Regions from separate parts of the Klebsiella sp. genome, predicted to be linked through region 3. Evidence: predicted binding sites of a transcription regulator. Region 3 holds the regulator's gene; each other region holds the start of a gene.

The links. Region 3 encodes CRP, which controls carbon source genes, mostly activating them, when cyclic AMP is high. Its sites were predicted from a motif close to ATGTGANNNNNNTCACAT; they were not measured.
Region 1: a site for CRP is predicted at 1,933-1,950, ahead of QVF11_RS01150 (mannitol dehydrogenase family protein). Genes of this name have one in related genera too.
Region 2: a site for CRP is predicted at 2,085-2,102, ahead of garD (galactarate dehydratase). Genes of this name have one in related genera too.
Region 4: a site for CRP is predicted at 2,844-2,861, ahead of QVF11_RS25030 (PTS sugar transporter subunit IIB). Genes of this name have one in related genera too.

The regions. Positions count from the first base shown of each region.
Region 1 covers NZ_JAPUEW010000005.1:56,542-61,853, reverse strand. The annotation lists gene QVF11_RS01155 (CobW family GTP-binding protein) at 1-253, opposite strand, end outside; gene QVF11_RS01150 (mannitol dehydrogenase family protein) at 374-1,840, opposite strand; gene yeiP (elongation factor P-like protein YeiP) at 2,163-2,735, opposite strand; gene QVF11_RS01140 (YkgJ family cysteine cluster protein) at 2,884-3,135, shown strand; gene QVF11_RS01135 (transcriptional regulator YeiL) at 3,149-3,847, opposite strand; gene rihB (ribosylpyrimidine nucleosidase) at 3,975-4,907, shown strand; gene QVF11_RS01125 (NupC/NupG family nucleoside CNT transporter) at 5,172-5,312, shown strand, end outside.
Region 2 covers NZ_JAPUEW010000019.1:14,088-19,399, reverse strand. The annotation lists gene garL (2-dehydro-3-deoxyglucarate aldolase) at 1-451, opposite strand, end outside; gene garP (galactarate/glucarate/glycerate transporter GarP) at 480-1,814, opposite strand; gene garD (galactarate dehydratase) at 2,333-3,904, shown strand; gene QVF11_RS07895 (DeoR family transcriptional regulator) at 3,956-4,765, opposite strand; gene kbaZ (tagatose-bisphosphate aldolase subunit KbaZ) at 5,015-5,312, shown strand, end outside.
Region 3 covers NZ_JAPUEW010000079.1:17,558-22,869, reverse strand. The annotation lists gene argD (bifunctional acetylornithine/succinyldiaminopimelate transaminase) at 1-657, shown strand, start outside; gene QVF11_RS23395 (YccS/YhfK family putative transporter) at 647-2,725, opposite strand; gene crp (cAMP-activated global transcriptional regulator CRP) at 2,777-3,409, opposite strand; gene QVF11_RS23385 (OsmC family protein) at 3,714-4,118, shown strand; gene QVF11_RS23380 (phosphoribulokinase) at 4,174-5,043, opposite strand; gene QVF11_RS23375 (YheU family protein) at 5,080-5,298, opposite strand; gene QVF11_RS23370 (hydrolase) at 5,295-5,312, opposite strand, start outside.
Region 4 covers NZ_JAPUEW010000088.1:10,475-15,786, reverse strand. The annotation lists gene QVF11_RS25045 (LysR family transcriptional regulator) at 1-863, opposite strand, end outside; gene speB (agmatinase) at 1,000-1,971, shown strand; gene QVF11_RS25035 (ABC transporter substrate-binding protein) at 1,987-2,802, shown strand; gene QVF11_RS25030 (PTS sugar transporter subunit IIB) at 3,031-3,312, shown strand; gene QVF11_RS25025 (PTS galactitol transporter subunit IIC) at 3,316-4,683, shown strand; gene QVF11_RS25020 (PTS sugar transporter subunit IIA) at 4,680-5,135, shown strand; gene QVF11_RS25015 (MerR family transcriptional regulator) at 5,186-5,312, shown strand, end outside.

The DNA.
Region 1 (5,312 bases), on a different contig from region 3:
GTTTTCCCTGGCGCAGCAGCGTATTGAGCCCAACCTGCATTGGCAGGCCGTTGACACAGCACATGCAGCCGCCGGGGATTTCTTTAAGCAGAGCTCCGCTCTCGGCCAGCAGTGCGCCGTCGATGCCCACTTCGCCAAATTCGTTGACCAGAACGGCCCATTTTTCATCCGCGGGCTTATGGGCCAGCAGATGCAAAATCGAGGTCGTTTTGCCACTGCCGAGAAATCCCGTGATCAAGTTAGTTTTGGTCACCTTTTCTCCAGGATAAATGTAATGTTGTAACAGTTGAGACTATCCTGACGAAAAAAAAGTGAAAAGAGAAGCCTTACCGCGGACAGATAAGGCTCTCTGTCCGCTTAAAGGCAGAAATTGTTAAGAATCCAGCGCGGCGCTAATCGCCTGGCGAGTGCCGGCGGTCACAAGTTGATGCCACGCGGCGGTGATGTTGGCGACGAACTGCGGATTTTGCGAAAGGTCGCAGCCAAAAATTTCTTCCAGGGAGAGTAGGGCGCTAACGCGCTGTTGTTCATTGCTGGCGGATACAATTCTTCCAATTTTATCCGCCAGCGGGTCGCGGATATCAATCGTATTTCCAGCGTCGTCAATGCCGCTAACATAGCGCATCCAGCCCGCCACGCCCAGCGCCAGCAGCGGCCACTGGCTTCCGCGAGCAAGGTGGATACGGATACCGTCAAGCATACGCTGCGGCAGCTTCTGGCTACCGTCCATAGCAATTTGCCAGGTGCGATGTTTCAGCGAGGGGTTGCTGAAACGCTCGATCAGGCTGTCAGCATAGGCCGTCAGGTCGACACCGGTGATTGAGAGTGTTGGTGCCTGTTCATCAAGCATCAAACGGTAAGCGGCGCTGCGGAAAACCGGGTCCTGCATACAGTCGCTGACATGTTCGTGGCCCGCCAGATAACCCAGCCAGGCAAGAAACGAATGGCTGCCGTTGAGCATCCGCAGCTTCATCTGTTCCCACGGCAGCACATCATCCGTCATCTGTACGCCAGCCGCTTCCCAGTCCGGGCGACCGGCAACAAAGTTATCTTCGACAACCCATTGAATAAACGGCTCGCAGCTAATTGCGCAGGGGTCTTCCACTCCCAGCACGGCGCTAATCTCCGCCAGCGACTCATCGGTGGCGGCTGGCACAATGCGGTCCACCATCGTGCCGGGAAAGCTGACGTGTTCAGCAATCCACTGCGCCAGCTCCAAATCGCGTTTTTCAGCCATTCCCAGCACGGCATTTTTCACCACATGCCCATTGTTGGGAATATTATCGCAGGAGAGAACGGTAAACGGCGCCAGTCCACGTTGGCGGCGGCGCGCCAGCGTTTCGACCAGAATACCAGGCACCGATTGCGGCTGCGTAGGGTTTTCCAGGTCATGAATAATGCGTGGCTGCGTCATGTCCAGCAGGCCGCTGGCAGGGTCAATGCAGTAGCCTTTCTCGGTAATGGTTAGAGAAACAATGGCGACCTGCGGTTCGCAAAATTTCTCAATAATGGCAGCCAGTGAATCAAGTTTGGCGTTCAGACATTCATGCACTGCGCCGACAACGATCGGCTGATTACCCTCGGCCCCTTTCTCCAGCACGGTAAACAGATGATCTTGTTGGCGAAGCTGGCTCATAAGCCGATCGCCGCTGAACAGGCTAATCTCGCAAATCCCCCAGTCCCCACCGCTGGCGTTGAGCACCCTGTCGGTGAGTAGGGCCTGGTGCGCGCGATGAAACGCGCCGAAACCGAAATGCACAATACGCGAACGCAGTTGGTTGCGATCGTACTGAGGGAGCTGCACGCCTTCCGGCAGCGTAGCGGTAGCAATGGTAGTCATTATTCATACACCTGATTAACTGACGATTAACATTCAGTAGTGTAAAGTTATATGACAACAAATTAAATTGGTGAGCCGAATTTATCCGCTTTGTGTGAGCTTGATCAATCAAGGACGCCGAGTTTGTTGCCAGGTGTGGAAACAATGACCATGGAGCAGCGGCAAATAATTTATTATTGGTATAATAACTTTGGCGAGGAGAGCGACGATTGCAACCTGGCGTAGATATGAGCCAGGCGATCCGCGATACCAGATAAGGTACAAATAAAAAAGGACAGCCTGGCGCTGTCCTCTGTGTTTCATTTTGGCAAAAAAGCAGGACTTAGTCCGCGCGGCCCATATATCGGCTCTCTTCGATATGGATACGAATGCGCTCGCCTGCGCTCAGGTATTCAGGAACTTGAACCACCAGGCCGGTGCTCAGGGTCGCCGGTTTGTTACGGGCGCTCGCGGATGCACCTTTGATGCCCGGCGCCGTTTCGACGATTTCCAGGTCAACGGTCTGCGGTAGTTCAAGGGCCAGCAGCTGACCGTCCCAGGTCAGAACCTGCATGTCCGGCATCCCGCCTTCAGGAATAAACAGCAGTTCTTCTTCAATCTGCTCTTTAGTAAAGATATACGGGGTGTAGTCTTCTTTATCCATAAAGACGTATTCGTTGCCATCAATATAGGAGAAGTCAACGAAACGACGGGTCAGGGTCACGGTATCGACGATATCATCGCCTTTAAAGCGCTCTTCCACTTTCAGGCCGGTACGTACGTCAGAGAAACGCATTTTGTACAGCGTTGCGGCGCCACGGGCGCTGGGTGACTGAATATCAATGTTTTTAACAATCAGCAGTTTGCCGTTGTAATTCAGCACCATACCTTTTTTAATTTCATTCGCTCTTGGCATTGCGGTAATCCTGTCACATAAAGGGTCAAAAATATCGCGTAAAACTACTCGCGCCGGGCCTTTCAGGCAAGTGGAATTCGTGTGTTTTGCTATCTTCAGGTAAAACGTTTAGTCTGGGCCGCCAAAAGCGTTATCAGAAGAGTCGATTATGGAATGCCGCCCCGACTGCGGAGCTTGCTGTATCGCTCCTTCTATCTCCAGCCCCATTCCGGGTATGCCGCAGGGCAAGCCCGCAAACACCCGGTGCATACAGCTATCAGACAGCAACCTGTGCAATATTTTTGGCTCGCCGTTAAGGCCTAAAGTGTGTGGCAGTCTGAAGCCTGAAGTGGAGATGTGCGCGACGAATCGCGATGACGCGATGACCTGGCTTCTTCATCTTGAACAGAGCACTTCTTGAATCCACACGCTGCTCAATAGAGTAAATCAGCAAAATTATTATCCGGGTCCATCTCCCGCGCGAGGGCGATCAGTTTCTTCTTATTACCAAGAGCGTAGCCGGATTTCTGTTTAACCAGCAGGCCTTCCTGACAGAATTGTGCGATCACATATAATAAATGACGATACGACACTCCCATATATTCCGCCGCCGGTGTATGTTTTTCGTGATAAATATCACAATGCTGAGTTAATAAAATAAATGCTGCCAGACGATTCACCAGCGGAAAAGATTGATTTTGGGTGAGTGACACGATGTTGCGATAGTTTTTTTGGCTTAACGCGATACAGAGATTACGCAGGAAAATGACGTCGTTCAGCAACAACGGGCGGAATGAAGCAATGGGCAGCGCCAGGCACCAGCACTCTTCGATGGCCTGAACGCCACGCGGATCGTGATGTTTGTCAATGAGTTCTATCTCGCCGATAAAGCAGGGTGCGCCAAAGAAGTCGATCAGCGAGACCCGACCATTAGCTGATGTGGTGTAAAGCTTAGCCCGGCCGCGTGCGAGGTAAAAAAGGTGCGCGGGTTGAGCCCCCTCTTTGACAATATAATCCCCTGCCACAACGTGGAACAATCGTGTATCCCGCACAACATCGACGGAAAATTTTTCCAGGTACCCCGAGTCGCTTATCAATTGCTGTTTGAGATTTTCATTTTGGATTTCTTTCACGGTCGCTTCCCTGTATGAGATTTCTCATATTCAGTATCAGTTTTTGCCTGGTATGCTGCAAAAGCTACCTACTTAACCCTGCTGTAATAACATAAATATGCTTTAAAAGCGAAAAGAGGAAATAAAAATGGAAAAAAGAAAAATTATACTCGATTGCGATCCAGGTCACGATGATGCTATTGCGATAATGATGGCGGCCAGACATCCGGCAATTGATTTATTAGGAATAACGATTGTTGCGGGTAACCAAACGCTGGATAAAACGCTGGTCAATGGATTAAACGTCTGCCAACATTTAGATATCAATGTACCCGTTTATGCGGGAATGCCGCAGCCCATTATGCGTCAGCAAATTGTCGCTGATAATATTCATGGTGAAACCGGACTTGATGGCCCGGTGTTCTCTCCATTGACACGTAAAGCAGAAAGTACGCATGCAGTTAAATATATTATTGACACGCTCATGGCCAGTGAGGGTGACATCACGCTGGTCCCCGTTGGCCCACTAACCAATATAGCCGTCGCCATGCGAATGCAGCCAGAAATCCTGCCGAAAATTCGCGAGATTGTATTAATGGGCGGTGCTTATGGTACCGGAAACTTTACGCCATCGGCAGAGTTTAATATTTATGCCGACCCTGAAGCCGCTCGCGTGGTATTCACCTCGGGTGTCCCTCTGGTCATGATGGGCCTGGATTTGACTAATCAGACGGTCTGCACCGCTGACGTTATTGCACGCATGGAAAAAGCCGGCGGTCCGGCGGGACAGTTGTTTAGCGATATCATGAATTTCACCCTCAAAACGCAGTTTGAAAACTACGGCTTAGCGGGTGGTCCGGTGCATGATGCCACCTGCATTGGCTATCTGATTAATCTTCAGGGCATCAAAACACAAGACATGTACGTTGAGGTGGATGTTAACAGCGGCCCCTGCTATGGCCGTACGGTCTGCGACGAACTGGGCGTGCTCGGTAAAGCGCCGAATACCAAAGTGGGCATCACTATTGATACCAACTGGTTTTGGGGCTTAGTTGAAGAGTGTGTACGGATGTATCGCTAATTAACTTTGTACCAGGCGTGTGGAATATCTTTTATCGCCCGATATACCCGTTGTCTTTCAAGCGGCTTCTTTGTTGGCTACGTTCGTTCACCCCAGTCACTTACTTGAGTAAGCTCCTGGGGCTTCTCTCTCTTGCCGCCTCGAAGCAACTTGAAATCCATTGGGTATAGAAACAGGCGGGCAGTAAGCGGTCGCCCGCAACAATATCAGACATACCAAAACCTGGCGTAATGCCGGGTTTGCTGGCATCAAGAGATAATCATTATGGATATAATGAGAAGTGTTTTGGGTATGGTGGTATTACTGGCAATCGCTTTTCTGCTGTCAGTAAATAAAAAAAGAATTAGTCTGCGCACGGTTGGCGCGGCGCTGGTACTGCAAATTGCCATTGGTGGCGTTATGCTC
Region 2 (5,312 bases), on a different contig from region 3:
GCACCAGGATGGTGATGTTTTTGTTCGACTGCGCGAAGTAATCAGGCACGGTGCCAAACATATTGGCGCGGTGTGATACGGAGACGCCGCGAATGCCTTCTGGCGGATAACGCGTAGAAGCAACGGCATTGACTGCTTCTTCTTCCGTCTCTACAAACGGAATCAGGAAGTTATAGAAACCAATGTCCAACAGGCGCTTAATAACCACCGGCTCATTGGTCGGTACGCGCACAACTGGCGCACTAGTGCTGCCTTTCAGCGCCATCAGCTGTGGGATAAAGGTTGAGATATCGTTCGGCGCATGTTCGCCGTCCAGCACCAGCCAGTCAAAGCCAGCCAAACCTAAAACTTCAGTGCTGATAGGGCTTGCGAGCGCGGACCAGCAGCCGATCTGAACTTGATGCGCCGCCAGGGCCGCCTTAAATTTGTTCGGGAAGATATCGTTATTCATCGCTTATACCTTGTCACTTAACCGTTAATTATTTCTGCAGTTCCATACGTTTGATGTCGCCGACAACAAACAGATAGCAAACCATCGCCATCAGAGCCGAACATCCTACGAAGACCAGCGCTGCGTTGAATGAATGCAGCTCGCTCACCAGGTAACCAATAACCAGCGGAGTTACGATGGAAGCGACGTTACCAAATACGTTAAATACACCGCCGCACAGGCCAACAATCTCTTTCGGAGCGGTATCGGAAATCACCGGCCAGCCCAGTGCGCCAAATCCTTTGCCAAAGAAGGCCAGTGCCATCAGGCTCACCACCAACACGGTATTATCGGTGTAGTTGCACAGAATGATGGTCGAGGCCAGCAGCATTCCGAGGACAATCGGCAGCTTACGCGCCACGGTGATAGAAAAACCACGTTTAATCAGATAGTCGGAGAACACTCCACCCAGCACCCCGCCGGCAAAGCCGCACAGCGCTGGAATAGATGCCACCAGACCCACTTTCAGAATCGACATCCCCTTTTCCTGCACCAGATAAATCGGGAACCAGGTGAGGAAGAACCAGGTGATGGTGTTGATAAAATATTGGCCGAAGAACACGCCCAGCATCATGCGGTTGGTCAACAGCTGCTTGATATAGTGAAGTTTAGGACCGCTGGCCGCTGCACTACCCGGCTTTTTATGATCCATATCGACAACTGCGCCGTTCTCAGAGATAAACTTCAGCTCTTCTTTGGTCATCCGCGGATGGTCGGTTGGGTTGTGAACGAACTTAACCCACAGACCGGTCAGGACAAAACCAATCACACCCATGACGGTAAACACATGTTCCCAGCCCCAGGCAAAAGTCAGCCAGCCCAGCAACGGAGAGAACAGCGCCAGAGAAAAATATTGTGCGGAGTTAAAGATAGCGGATGCGGTACCGCGTTCTTTGGTCGGGAACCAGGCCGCAACGATACGGGCGTTTGCCGGGAAAGAAGGTGCTTCCGAGAAGCCCAGCATAAAACGCATGATAAACATTGAGATACCCGCCCAGGCCAGCGGAAATACATCCACAAAGCCTTGCAGGAAGGTAAACAGCGACCAGAAGAACAGGCTGTAGGTGTAGACTTTCTTCGAGCCAAATTTGTCCAGCAGCCAGCCGCCTGGAATTTGCATCAGCAAATAGGCCCAACCGAAAGCGGAGAAAATATAACCCATTGAGATTGCACTCAGCTGCAACTCTTTCGCCACTTCGGTACCGGCAATAGATAGCGTCGCACGGTCTGCATAGTTAACGGCAGTAACAATAAATATTATCAACAGAATTAAATATCGGGTTGGCATACCCTTTTTCTGCTCTATTGCTGCATCCACACTCATTTTATATTCCTCAGGTACGACACACCTTCCATCATTTATTACTGGTGTGATTTTAGTTATTTATAAATCGATCTTAGATACTGTCGATTTACTTATCCGACGCATTGCAAGCATGACTCAGTATAATCAGCTCACGGTATTTGATCACTGTGCATAAACCCCACAAAGAGATAACAAAAACCATTATAATTGTGCAAATGCAATAATCAGTGGGCGCTGATGCACAGTTCCTGTGATTTCCTTCTATACCTGACTCCCTCTCGCAAAAATGAGTGATTTAGATCACATTTTTAAATCTAAACACCTGACATTCTTAATTCCACAAATCTGAGCATCAGAAATTGAATATACCCTAAATATTTCGAGTTGCATGAAGGCGGCAACGAAGGGAATCCCCAGGAGCTTACTAAAGTAAGTGACTGGGGTGAGCGAGGAAAGCCAACGCACATGCAGCTTGAAATATGACGGATATAACCGTTTTATTTTATTATTCGCACCTTGCTGGAGAATACTGGACAATGGCTGACATTGAAATTAGACAAGAATCGCCGACGGCGTTTTATATAAAAGTACACGAAACGGATAATGTGGCGATTATTGTTAACGATCGAGGTTTAACGGCCGGAACGCGTTTCCCTGATGGACTCACGCTCGTTGAACATATCCCGCAAGGCCATAAGGTCGCGTTGGTCAATATTCCCGCACACGGTGAAATCATCCGCTATGGCGAAGTGATTGGCTACGCGGTACGTGATATCGCGCAGGGTAGCTGGATTGATGAATCGCTGGTCGAGCTGCCGGAAGCGCCACCGCTCAACACCCTGCCACTGGCGACCAAAGTTCCCGAGCCACTGCCGCCGCTGGAAGGCTACACCTTCGAAGGGTATCGCAACGCGGACGGTAGCGTGGGGAGCAAAAACCTGCTCGGCATTAGCACCAGCGTGCACTGCGTGGCGGGCGTTGTAGATTACGTGGTTAAAATTATCGAACGCGATCTGCTGCCGAAATATCCCAACGTTGATGGCGTAGTCGGCCTGAACCACCTTTATGGCTGCGGCGTGGCGATTAACGCCCCGGCGGCGGTCGTGCCTATCCGTACCATTCACAACCTTGCGCTTAACCCGAATTTCGGCGGCGAAGTGATGGTAATTGGCCTCGGCTGCGAAAAACTTCAGCCAGAGCGTCTGCTGGAAGGTACCGATGATGTGAAAAGCATCCCGGTGGATAGCGCCAGTATCGTTAGCCTGCAAGACGAAAAGCACGTCGGTTTTAAATCGATGGTCGACGATATTCTGCAAGTTGCCGAGCGGCATCTGGAGAAACTGAACCAGCGCCAACGTGAAACCTGCCCGGCCTCCGAGCTGGTGGTCGGTATGCAGTGCGGCGGCAGCGATGCGTTTTCTGGCGTGACCGCCAACCCGGCGGTGGGCTATGCGTCCGACCTGCTGGTGCGCTGCGGCGCAACCGTGATGTTCTCCGAAGTGACCGAAGTGCGCGATGCCATCCATCTGCTGACGCCACGCGCCATCAACGAAGAAGTGGGTAAACGTCTGCTGGAAGAGATGGCCTGGTACGATAACTATCTCGATATGGGCAAAACCGACCGCAGCGCCAACCCTTCCCCAGGCAACAAGAAAGGCGGCCTGGCAAACGTGGTGGAAAAGGCGCTCGGTTCTATCGCGAAATCCGGTAAGAGCGCGATTGCCGAAGTGCTTTCTCCGGGACAGCGTCCAACCAAACGCGGCCTGATTTACGCCGCAACGCCAGCCAGTGATTTTGTCTGCGGTACCCAGCAGGTGGCCTCTGGGATCACGGTGCAGGTATTCACCACCGGTCGCGGTACGCCGTATGGCCTGGTCGCGGTGCCGGTCATTAAGATGGCGACGCGTACCGAGCTGGCGAATCGTTGGTTTGACTTAATGGATATCAACGCGGGAACCATCGCCACCGGTGAAGAGACTATCGAAGACGTGGGTCTGAAGCTGTTTGAATTTATTCTTGATGTCGCCAGCGGCCGCAAGAAAACCTTCTCGGATCAGTGGGGCTTACATAATCAGCTAGCGGTGTTTAACCCAGCGCCGGTGACGTGATACTAAGATATTTAGCCCTCTCCCCTGCGGGAGAGGGCTTTTGTAAAAACTTCAGGCACCGACTAAAATCACATCTATTCCATTCTTCCGTAACCCTTCCAGGCTGTCAGCAGGAATGCCTTCATCAACGATAATCATATCGATACGCTGCGTATCAATGATTTTATGCAGGCTGGAACAATTGAATTTTGTGGAATCAGTGACCACAATAATCCGCTCTGCCACTTCACACATCCGACGGTTAAGCCTCGCCTCATCTTCATTATGCGTACTGACACCACGCTCTAAATCAATGGCATCAACGCCGAGAAACAGCATATCGAAGTGGTAGTTCTGCAAAGATTGCTCCGCCTGGTCGCCATAAAAAGATTGCGACTGGCGACGCAGGTGCCCCCCGGTCATCAACAGTTCAACGCCTTCCGCCTCCAGTAATGCATTGGCGACATTCATGCCGTTGGTCATCGCAATCACATCGGTATGCTGGCGCATCAGGCGGGCAATTTCGTAAGTGGTGGTACCGGAGTCCAGAATCACCCGATGTCCTGGCTTTATCAGTTCAGCGGCCATCCTGGCAATACTACGTTTTACCGCCGTATTGAGGGCGCTTTTATCTTCAACAGAAGGTTCCGAGCCTGGCGTATGACTGTCGCAAATCAGCGCCCCACCATACGCACGAACGGCAATGCCCTGCTTTTCCAGGAATGCCAGATCGTTGCGAATAGTTACCGTCGACACGCCAAACAATCCGGAAAGATCGTTCACCTGCACGCTTCCCTGCTGTCGCAACCGCTGGATGATCTGCTCACGCCTTTCGCTGGTGCCCGTTATGCGTTTGCCCGCAGAAGAGTCGGTATTGCTCATATGAAATCCTTTGGTCAATTCTTTCGTTTCATTTCGTTTTGCCTATTAACGCCTTTCTTTTAACGGAATGCAAGCCCATGGGCGCGTTATCCGCACGCTATAGCATCGCTGAAACCTTTCATTACGTTTCTTTTGTGAAACAGATCGGAAAACTATTATCTTTCGTTTTATTTTCACAAGACCATGATGCAGTATTAACTGAAACAAAACGAAAGATTAATGCCGTAATTATCTGAACTGGAGAGGAAAGTGAAACATCTGACCAAAATAGTGGAACAGCATAAACGGGGGAAGGCCAACGGGATTTATGCCGTTTGTTCCGCTCATCCACTGGTACTGGAATCCGCAATACGCTACGCCCACGCCAACGGCACACCATTGCTGATAGAAGCGACCTCCAATCAGGTTGATCAGTTCGGCGGTTACACGGGTATGACGCCAGCAGATTTCCGTGACTTTGTCCACCAGCTCGCCGACTCGCTTCATTTTTCCCAAGATCAGCTGATTCTGGGTGGGGATCACCTTGGCCCCAACCGCTGGCAAAATC
Region 3 (5,312 bases):
GCGGTAGTGGTAGAGCCGATTCAGGGCGAGGGGGGCGTGACTGCGGCGACGCCTGAATTCCTGCAAGGGTTGCGTGAACTGTGCGATCAGCACCAGGCACTGTTAGTGTTTGATGAAGTGCAGTGCGGTATGGGGCGTACGGGCTCGCTGTTCGCTTATATGCACTACGGCGTGAGGCCGGATATTCTGACCAGCGCTAAGGCGCTTGGCGGTGGCTTCCCGATTAGCGCGATGCTAACCACTCATGAAATTGCCAGCGCTTTCCACGCGGGTTCTCACGGCTCAACCTATGGAGGTAATCCGCTGGCCTGCGCGGTGGGCGGGGCGGCGTTTGATCTGATTAACACGCCAGAAGTATTGGATGGTGTGAGTGCGAAGCGTGAGCTGTTTGTTAAACATCTCCAGCAGATTGACGCGCAGTTCGATTTGTTTAGCGATATCCGCGGAATGGGGTTGCTAATCGGTGCTGAGCTTAAGCCGCAGCATCAGGGCCGGGCGCGCGACTTCCTTTATGCTGCCGCAGACGCTGGCGTGATGGTGCTCAACGCCGGGCCTGACGTCATGCGCTTTGTGCCGTCGCTGGTGATTGACGATAGCGATATTGCCGAAGGAATGGCGCGCTTTGCCCAGGCCGTTGAGCGTGTGCTTAGCGCTTAGTGGTGCGTAGCCAGATGCCATGATGCGGACGCTGACGCCATGCCACCGACGAAATGGTGTGCATGGTGTTCAGGTGACCCAGAATGCGCTGCAGATGCTGTTCCATGGTGCTGAGCGGGCCGCGAGGGACTTCCGCATCCTGGGCCTCCATAATATTCACATCCCCAGCGCTCCCCGGACCATCTGAATCCAGCCGTTGCTGACAGCGCTGTAGCGCAATCTCACAGGACTCCAGATAACGCTGAGCCAGATCCGGCGTCAGCATATTGTGCTCGCGCGCCAGGGTGGTCATCGCATTGATGTGTTCAACAATGAACTGGCTATGGGTTACCCACAGCTTCATATCCTCCAGATAGTGCGAATTAAAGCCCGGTTCCTGCATCGCCTGATTGAGTGAGTTAAACAGCGCATTGTGCGCCTGATTAACGCGCATTCGCTGATAGGCCAGCGCCGGAGCCTGATGGTCGTCGCTAAGAATGAGCCGGATCGCTTCCTGATCGGCTTCCAGCGCGTCGTGGGCATTTTTGCGTAGCAGACCGCTTTGCCACTGCGGCCATAGCCAAACCATCCCACCAAAAGCGATCAGACAGCCAATAAGCGTGTCGATTAATCTGGCGATGATAAACTGCTCACCGTTTAGCGTGAGTAATTGAAGGGTATAAACCGCCGTGACGGTAAAACCAACCATTGCCCAGCCGTAGTTCTTACGAATAATCAGGTAGCTTAGCAGCGTGATGAAGAGCATGGCGGTCAGCGTATAGCCTTCAGGCACGTGGAAGTGTAGCGTCAGCCCGGCGATAACCAGTCCGGCAATCGTTCCAGCCGCCCGGTGAACAATGCGCACTCGCGTCGCGCCGTAGCCGTTTTGCGTCACGAAAAGCACCGTCATCAGGATCCAGTAGGGTTTCGGCAGATGCAATGCGCTGCCCATCAGGCTGGCGGCGCTCAGCATTACGCTGATGCGCGCGGCGTTGCGTAACGCCGGAGATTTAAACGACAGGTAGCTTCTCAGCGCTGGCAGCAGGGGTAAACGTCGGGTTTTATCCGCCATCAAGTTACGCGTGTACAGAGGACGCTGGGTACGCAGAACCCGGGCTATACGGCTGAAGTGCCAGGCGCAGAACTGGCCGACCGGGTTATCCGGATGTTGCCAGGCAATTTTTTCCAGCGCGCCGATCTGTTTATCCATCTGAAAGCGCTGTGGGTAACGATGGTAGAGAAGATCGTCCGCCAACTCACGCAGGCGGGCGGCAACGGTTTGCGCATTCCAGCGAATCACTGCTTCTGCGTGACTGCGTTCCACCAGTTTCTGCACTTCTTCCGGCTGATGCAGGCTAACGGAGATATGCTCCTGTAAATCCAACCCCACCTGAAAAGCGCGCAACAGACGTTTGTGGTCGTTGCGTTGATTGGCCGCCAGCATATGCATCTGCTGGTAACACTGGGTAATCAGATCAACCACTTTCTGCTGGCGGTTAAGTAGCGGCGGCAGCGAGGTGGCCGGGTCCGTATGCTGGGTCAGCAGGCTGTATTTGGCCTCGCAATAGTTAGCCAGTTCGCGGTAGAGCAGGCTCAGCGACTCGCGCAGCGGTTGTTCGCGCCATAGCCAAAACCAGAACCAGTTAAAGACGCCATACCATAATGTGCCGAGCGCGTAGATTAGCAGTGGTTCCCAGATTGGCATGTTGCCCGCGAGACTTAGTGTAAAAATCGCTGCGATAAGCGAGGCGGGGAGGAGTCTTGCGTGCAGTGAACTGATTTCGGCAGTAACGCCGAGGATGAGCGCCAGGCCAGTGAGAATAAGCGGTAGAGGGATCTCGCGTTGCAGCAGGAGCTGGACAATCAGGCTACAGCCAGCAAACAGGCAGCCGCCAATAATCAGGCGTTTAAAGAAGCGCTTATGTGGTGTGTCCAGACCGGCAATGTTGCAACAGGCTGGTACCAGGGAAAAAAGTAAGCCCTGCTGTAAATGTCCGAGAATAAGTCCAACTGCGACCGGCAGACACAACACCAGCGTTTGCCGCAGTGCGTAGTTGACTTCCGGGTGGTAAATCAGCCTGCGCCACATGAGGGGGAAACAAAAACGGCGTATTGCCATGCAATACGCCGTTTTGCCGACTTAACGGGTACCGTAGACGACGATAGTTTTGCCGTGCGCGGAGATCAGGTTTTGATCTTCCAGCATTTTCAGGATACGGCCAACGGTTTCGCGGGAGCATCCAACGATCTGACCGATTTCCTGACGGGTAATTTTAATTTGCATGCCGTCCGGGTGGGTCATCGCATCAGGCTGTTTTGCCAGGTTCAGCAGCGTCTGAGCGATACGGCCGGTAACGTCAAGGAAGGCGAGGTTACCGACTTTCTCTGACGTAACCTGCAGGCGACGTGCCATTTGCGAAGAGAGACGCATCAGGATGTCCGGGTTAACCTGGATTAGCTGACGGAATTTTTTGTAGGAGATTTCGGCCACTTCACATGCGGTTTTCGCACGTACCCATGCACTACGTTCCTGACCTTCTTCAAACAGGCCTAATTCACCGATGAAATCGCCCTGGTTGAGGTAAGAGAGGATCATCTCTTTACCTTCTTCATCCTTGATGAGTACAGCCACGGAGCCTTTAACGATGTAGTACAACGTTTCTGCTTTCTCACCCTGGTGGATCAGCGTGCTTTTTGAGGGGTACTTATGAATGTGGCAATGAGACAAGAACCATTCAAGGGTAGGGTCTGTTTGCGGTTTGCCAAGCACCATGCGCGGTTATCCTCTGTTATAAGCTATCTCCGGGCGCCGACACTACACGGCATCCGGGCATGCAATCGTATTAAATCCCTATACCTGGGAATCTGGCTGAAAATTTTCTGCAGCCTGTAATGTGAACTCCTCTGCATACATGCAGTACATCAATGTATTACTGTAGCATCCCGATTGTTTTAGCATAGCTTTCGCCGCGTGTCTCCTGGTGTCTCGCTTCAGCATGACCTAGGTCGCCTTCCGTTGCGAGAATTGTTATGTGCGCGTAATCTGTCAGGAAAATTACAGCCCTGGAGTTAAATTTATGCAAGCGCGAGTGAAATGGGTTGAAGGGTTAACCTTCATTGGTGAGTCGGCTTCTGGTCACCAGATTCTGATGGACGGTAATTCCGGGGATAAAGCGCCAAGCCCGATGGAAATGGTACTGATGGCGGCGGGCGGATGCAGTGCAATTGACGTGGTTTCTATCCTGCAGAAGGGGCGCCATAACGTCACTAACTGCGAAGTTAAGCTGACTTCTGAGCGTCGCGAGGAAGCACCGCGTCTGTTTACCCATATTAATCTGCATTTTATCGTGACTGGTAAGGAGCTGAAAGATGCTGCCGTTTCTCGCGCAGTTGACCTATCGGCGGAAAAATATTGCTCGGTGGCGCTGATGCTGGAGAAAGCAGTAAACATAACTCACTCTTATGAAGTGATCGAGGGATAAGCCGAACTGCGCGAACTCGTCGCCCCGGCATGCGCTGCGCTACCGGGGTTTTTTGTTAGTTGATTTTCCTGCCTTCCATTAGCCGCTCGACCAATGGTGCCATGATAAGCTCCATGGCCAGCCCCATTTTCCCTCCCGGTACCACTAGCGTGTTCATATGCGAGATAAACGAGCCCTGAAGCATCGCCAGTAGCCAGGGGAAATCGATATTCTGTAAGTTGCGAAAATGGATAACGACAAAGCTTTCATCCAGCGATGGGATTGCTTTGGCTGCAAATGGATTGGACGTATCCACCGTAGGTACGCGCTGGAAGTTGAGGTGAGTGCGTGAAAACTGCGGGGTGATGAAGTTGATGTAATCTTCCATCGAGCGAACGACGGAATCCATCACCGCTTCACGAGAGTGGCCGCGTTCGCTGGTATCGCGGATAAGCTTCTGGATCCACTCCAGGTTAACGATCGGCACAACCCCGACCAGCAGGTCAACATGGTCAGCGACGTTGTGCTGGGGCGTGACAACTCCGCCGTGCAGGCCTTCATAAAACAGCACGTCAGTGGGTTCGGGCAGAGACTGCCAGGGAGTGAAGGTGCCAGGAACCTGATTCCACGGCACGGCTTCATCATAGGTGTGTAAATACTTGCGTGACTGACCTGTACCGTTCAGCCCGTATTCTCTGAAAGTCTGCTCCAGCAGGCCGAAATCGTTAGCCTCGGGACCGAAGTAGCTGATGTGTTTGCCCTGATCTCGCGCTTTGCGGATCGCCATGTCCATTTCCGGGCGGGTGTAGCGGTGAAAGCTATCGCCTTCCACTTCGGCGGCGTGGAGATTTAGCTGGGCGAAGATTTTGCGAAAGGCGAGGCTGGTGGTCGTGGTTCCCGCGCCGCTAGAGCCCGTGACGGCAATCACCGGATGTTTGGCAGACATAACAACTCCCAGGGTAAACGATAGTGTGATGCCGCCTTAGCCGTGAAACTGCTTGCGGGGCATAATATTGACCGTCTCGTGCAGCTCTGACCACACCAGCGCGGCTTCTCCGCTTTTCAGCTGTTGTTTGACATCGGCGACTTTATCCGCCAGAGAACGTTCATGTTCACCATAATCGGTGCCTTCGCGTAATACAAAACTTTCAATCAGGTTATCCAGCGTTTCGGGATCGAGATCCTGCCAGGGAATAATCATATTTGCCCTCCTAA
Region 4 (5,312 bases), on a different contig from region 3:
CGCATTGAGCGAATTAAGGTTTCTTTGCTGCGACCCCGGCGGAAAATCAGCGAGAAGGGAGCCTGATAGCCATATTCTGTTGGCAGCAGGGCGCGCAGCTTTTGCGATTGCACCCAGGGCAAAGCGTAGTGTTCCGGCAGATAGCCGACGTATTTGCCGGACAAAATCAGCATCAGCTGCGCTTCCATACTTTCTGCGCTCGCGACGCTCTGCTTAAAGCCTTTGCGCCCTAAATCGCTGCTGCTCCAGTAGCTGCGGGTGACCATTCGCATCTCGGAAATAAGCGCTTCCGTCGGGTGCTTAACGGTAAATAGAGAGTGTTTGTCACCGCAATAGAGCCAGTTTTGTTCGCGATAAAGTGGGTGAGACACCACGCTATTGGCCTGTAAAGAGAAGGTGCCCACGGCGAGATCCAGTTCATTATTCAGTACGCCCTGCAAAAGCGCGTTCGGGCTTCTGACCTGTAAATTAATGTGCACCAGCGGGAAGCGCTCGCTAAACGTGGCGATGATTTCGCTCATCGGCAGCATCGGGTCGGTAATCGTCGAGTCAATTACGCCAAGATTAAAAATCCCGGTCTGCTCGCCGCGCAGCGTCGCCGTGTTGCGCTCAAAATCCTCCATCGAATTCAGCAGATCGATGCTTTGCTGGAGCACGGTTTCCCCTTTTTCGGTCAGAGAAAAACCGCCTCTACCGCGACGACATAGGGTGATGCCGAGCTTCTCTTCCAGTTCACTCATATAGTTGCTGATGGCTGAAACGGTCAGGTTAAGTTCCTGCTGCGCATTGGCAAAGCCCTGATATTTCGCCACGGTAATAAAAACGTGTAACAGCCGCAGATTCGGAAATTTTCCAACTGACATAAAGGGGATGCTCCGCTGTAAGCCCCGGGGTTTGTTTTTGTTTTTCTAAACTAATTTTTTGCTTTTGACTATTTTTTCTCTCATCCGCGTTCAGCAGTATGTCTTCATCGCCTCGAAAAGCCCTGGAGACACAGCAATGACATCCTTAATTGAACATGAATACCCGCAGCCGCAGGATGGCGAAATTCCGCGTTTTAGCGGGTTACCCACTTTTTTTCGCCTGCCTTTTGCGCCACAGGCCGCCGATCTGGATATCGGCGTGGTGGGCGTGCCGTGGGATGGCGGAACCACCAACCGCGCGGGGACTCGCCACGGGCCACGCGAGCTACGCAATGCCTCAAGCCTGGTGCGTCGGGTCCACCAGACCACCCGCCGTTCTCCCTATGATTACGCCCGCGTTGGCGATCTGGGGGATGTGCGTATCAATCCGGTAGATATGCAGGATAGCCTGGCGCGCATTGAAGCATGGTATCGCGCCCTTGATGAGCTGCAGGTGATGCCTCTAACGGCTGGCGGCGATCATCTCACTACGCTGCCGATTTTACGGGCGCTCGGACGGGATAAGGCGTTGGGGATGATCCATTTTGATGCCCACTCGGATACTAACGACAGCTATTTCGGCGGCGAGCGCTTTACCCACGGTACTCCGTTTCGTCGTGCGGTAGAAGAAGGCGTTCTCGACCCGCAACGCACGGTGCAAATCGGCATCCGCGGAGCACTGTTTTCCGCCGATGAGCACCGCTGGGCGGAGGAGAACGGTATCACCATCATCCGTATGGAGCAGGTGGACGAGTTGGGTATCGACAAGGTGATGCAGAGGGCGCGTGAGATTGTTGGCGAGCAGCCTACCTATATCAGCTTCGATATCGATGTGCTGGATCCGGTCTATGCGCCCGGTACCGGAACGCCGGAAATTGGCGGTATGACTACGTTGCAGGCTCAGCGCTGCGTTCGTCAGCTTGCTGGATTGAATCTGATTGGTGCCGACGTGGTGGAAGTCTCGCCGCCCTTTGACCAGGGCAATCTCACTAGTCTGACCGGCGCGACCATGATGTTTGAACTTCTGTGCCAGCTTGCCGATGCCCATCATCGGCGTATTTCTCAATAACAGCGGAGAATTATGATGAAAAGAAATCTCTCATTGCGCTATCTCGCCACTGCGTTGGTTCTGGCATCAGGACTTGTTACGGCGGCTAATGCGGCGGATGCGACTCTGTCGCCGGGAAAACTGAAAATAGCGATGGAAGTCGCTTACCCACCTTTTGAATCCTGGCAGGATGACAAAATCGTCGGTTTTGATGCTGAACTGGCGGCGTTATTAAGCCAAAAAGCGGGCCTGACGCTACAGTTGGTGGATACCAAATTTAGCAGCCTGATCCTCGGCCTGAGCGGGGGACGTCAGGATGCGGTCATCTCCGCGCTCTATATCACTGCGGAGCGTACCCAGCAGGCGGATGCGATCCCTTATGCTAAAACGGGGGCCTATATTATGGTGCGCAGCGATAGCAAAGTTGCGCCGCAAACGGAAAACGAACTTTGTGGTTTAACCATTGGGCTACAGCAGGGTACATCGTGGGTGAAAAAGCTGCATGAGCTTTCGGCGAGCTATTGCCAGGCGCAGGGTAAAGGGGCGATTGAGATTAAAGAGTTCCCGACCGCGCCGGAGACGCTGCAGGCACTGCTCTCCGGCAATATTCAGGCTCAGGTAGATATTGCGGGTGTGGTAAGCCTGTTCACCCAACGCAGCAAAGGGCGACTGAAGGTCAGTTCTCCGCAGACGATATATCCGCAAACGCTGGGTATTTACATCAAGAAGGGCAACCAGGCGCTGACGCAACAGTTGACCTCCGCACTGAAAACCCTGCGTGAAAATGGTGAGTACAGCGCCTTGCTGAAAAAATATGCGGTATACGGCATCACCGATGACACGGTGCAGTAGTGTGTAAAAAATCTAAAATATACAGATGAACGGACACTGTAATGAGATGCTTATCACATTTTTAGCGTGATTAAACCGTTTGGTATGATTTAAAATCACTACTTATCAATGTCTTACTTTTTACCCTACAATTCATTGTGTACTCAGTGTGTAAAATTACACACTGATCACAATTCATATCTTCTCTGCATGCTTTAATTCCTCTCACCAAAACAGAGAGGATTGCTCATGAAACACATGATGATTTGCTGCGGCGCCGGTGTTGCGACCAGTACCGTTGCGTTAAATAAGCTCCAGGACTTCCTGAAAAAAGAGAATATTCTCGATAAAGTGCGTATTTCCCAGGGAACCGTGGCTGAAGCCAAAACCCGCGACGATGTAGATTTTATTGTTTCCACTTCACCGGTTGCGCTTTCTATTCCCGTTGTTAACGCTCTACCGCTATTAACCGGTATGGGTACTGATAAAGTTTTCAGCAGCGTCAAAGAATTAATTCTCGCCGAGGGTTAAGCCATGTTTATTGTTGATTACATTGTAGGTTTAGGGGCATCGGTCATGATGCCGCTAATATTTATGCTCCTCGGTTTGATATTACGCCTGTCGCTGAGCAAAGCATTAAAAGCCGGTTTAATGGTTGGTATTGGTTTTATCGGCTTAAGCATTACCGTTAATCTGATGATCGATTCCCTGACCCCGGTGAGCCATGCGCTGGTGGAGCGTTTTGGTCTGAATCTCAACGTACTGGACGTGGGCTGGCCTGCCGCCGCAGCGGTAGCGATGGGGACCCGGGTCGGCGCGCTGGTGATTCCGGTGTGCGTCGCGATTAACGTTCTGATGTTGTACACCAAAACCACGCGGGTACTGAACGTGGATATCTGGAACCTGTGGCATCATGCTTTTACCGGTTCTCTGGTGACGATTATTACCGACAGCCTGTGGCTGGGGATATTTGCTGCCGGTATCAACTGTATAATTACGATGGTGATCGCTGACCGTACCAGTGGTGATGTCGAGAAATACCTGAATCTGCCTTCTATTTCGGTACCGCACGGTTTTTCCGCATCATTTGTCCCGGCCGCGTGGTTGGTGAATGCCATTGTTGACCGCATCCCGGTTATTCGCGATATCAAAATTGATACCGAAGTTATCCAGAAAAGATTATCTATTCTCGGCGATCCGGCCTCTCTGGGGGCAATTATCGGCGCACTGTTGGGTATTATCGCGGGTATCGAAGTGAAAGCTATTCTGCAAACCGCAATTACCATGGCGGCGGTCATGACCATTATTCCGCGGATGGCGAAAATGCTGATGGAAGGGGTCTATCCGATTAGCGAACGTATTCAGGAGATAGCTCAGTCACGTGCCGGTTCATTCGGTAAAATCGCTATCGGCCTGGATTCAGCCGTGAGCGTTGGGCACCCGGTGACGCTGTCCGTATCGATGCTGATGATCCCGGTGATGCTGGTACTGGCGGCGATTATTCCGGGCAACCAGTTCCTGCCGTTCGCGTCCCTTACCGGATTACCGTTCGCCTTCGTGCTGGTGACGGCAGTTTGTCGCGGTGATATGTTCCGTACGCTACTGACCGGGCTGTTAACCTTAAGTCTGGCGCTGTTGATTGGTACCAGCCTGGCGCCGATTGTCACCAGCACCGCGGTGAGCACCGGCTTCTCGCTGCCGCAGGGGACCACCAGTATTAGCAGCGTGGATTATGCCGGGGCGATGCTGCCGTGGGCGATTATCCAGAGCTTCCACCTCAAAGAGATCGGTGTGGGTATCCTGACGCTGTGCACCATCGTGCTGGTGTTGTGGAACCGCCGTAAGCTGGCGCAGGAGAATGAGCAAGCGGCAGCAGAAGTGAGCGTGGAGGCCGGAAAATGATGTTTAGCGCACAGCGGGTGGTGAAGTTTACCGGGAACGTGAGTCGGACGGTTTTGTTAACCCGACTGGCAGATAGCCTGCAGGCCGACGGACTGGTTAAACCAAGTTTTGCCGATGGGGTACTTGAACGGGAAAAAGTCTATCCCACCGGGATATTTATGGAGACCCATAGCGTCGCCATTCCGCATACCGAGTTTGAGCATGTTAACCAGACCGGTTTTGCAATCGGCATTAACCTGGCGGGGGTTGAATTTCAGCGTACCGACGAGCCTGAAGAGAGCGTTGTCCCGCAGATAGTCGTGATGATGGCGATTGATAAAACTTGCGAAAAAGTGGCAATTATTCAATCCTTGTTCGCATTATTGGCCGATCGCGATCGAGTTAACGATATCGTGAAAATGACGCCAGAGGAGATTGCAAAAGTGTTCACCGATGCCGTCGTCACGCAGTAAGATGAAATGATGAGCTCAATACGGTGAAGCCGCAACCGACGAGGGACAAGATGTTACGAATCAGCGACGTCATAGAGTTAGCGATGGTCAGTCGTAAAACTATCTATAACGCAATCAACAGTGGCCGGCTGAAATATCAGTTGGTGAATGTAGATAATCGTCAGGTTCGTATGTTCC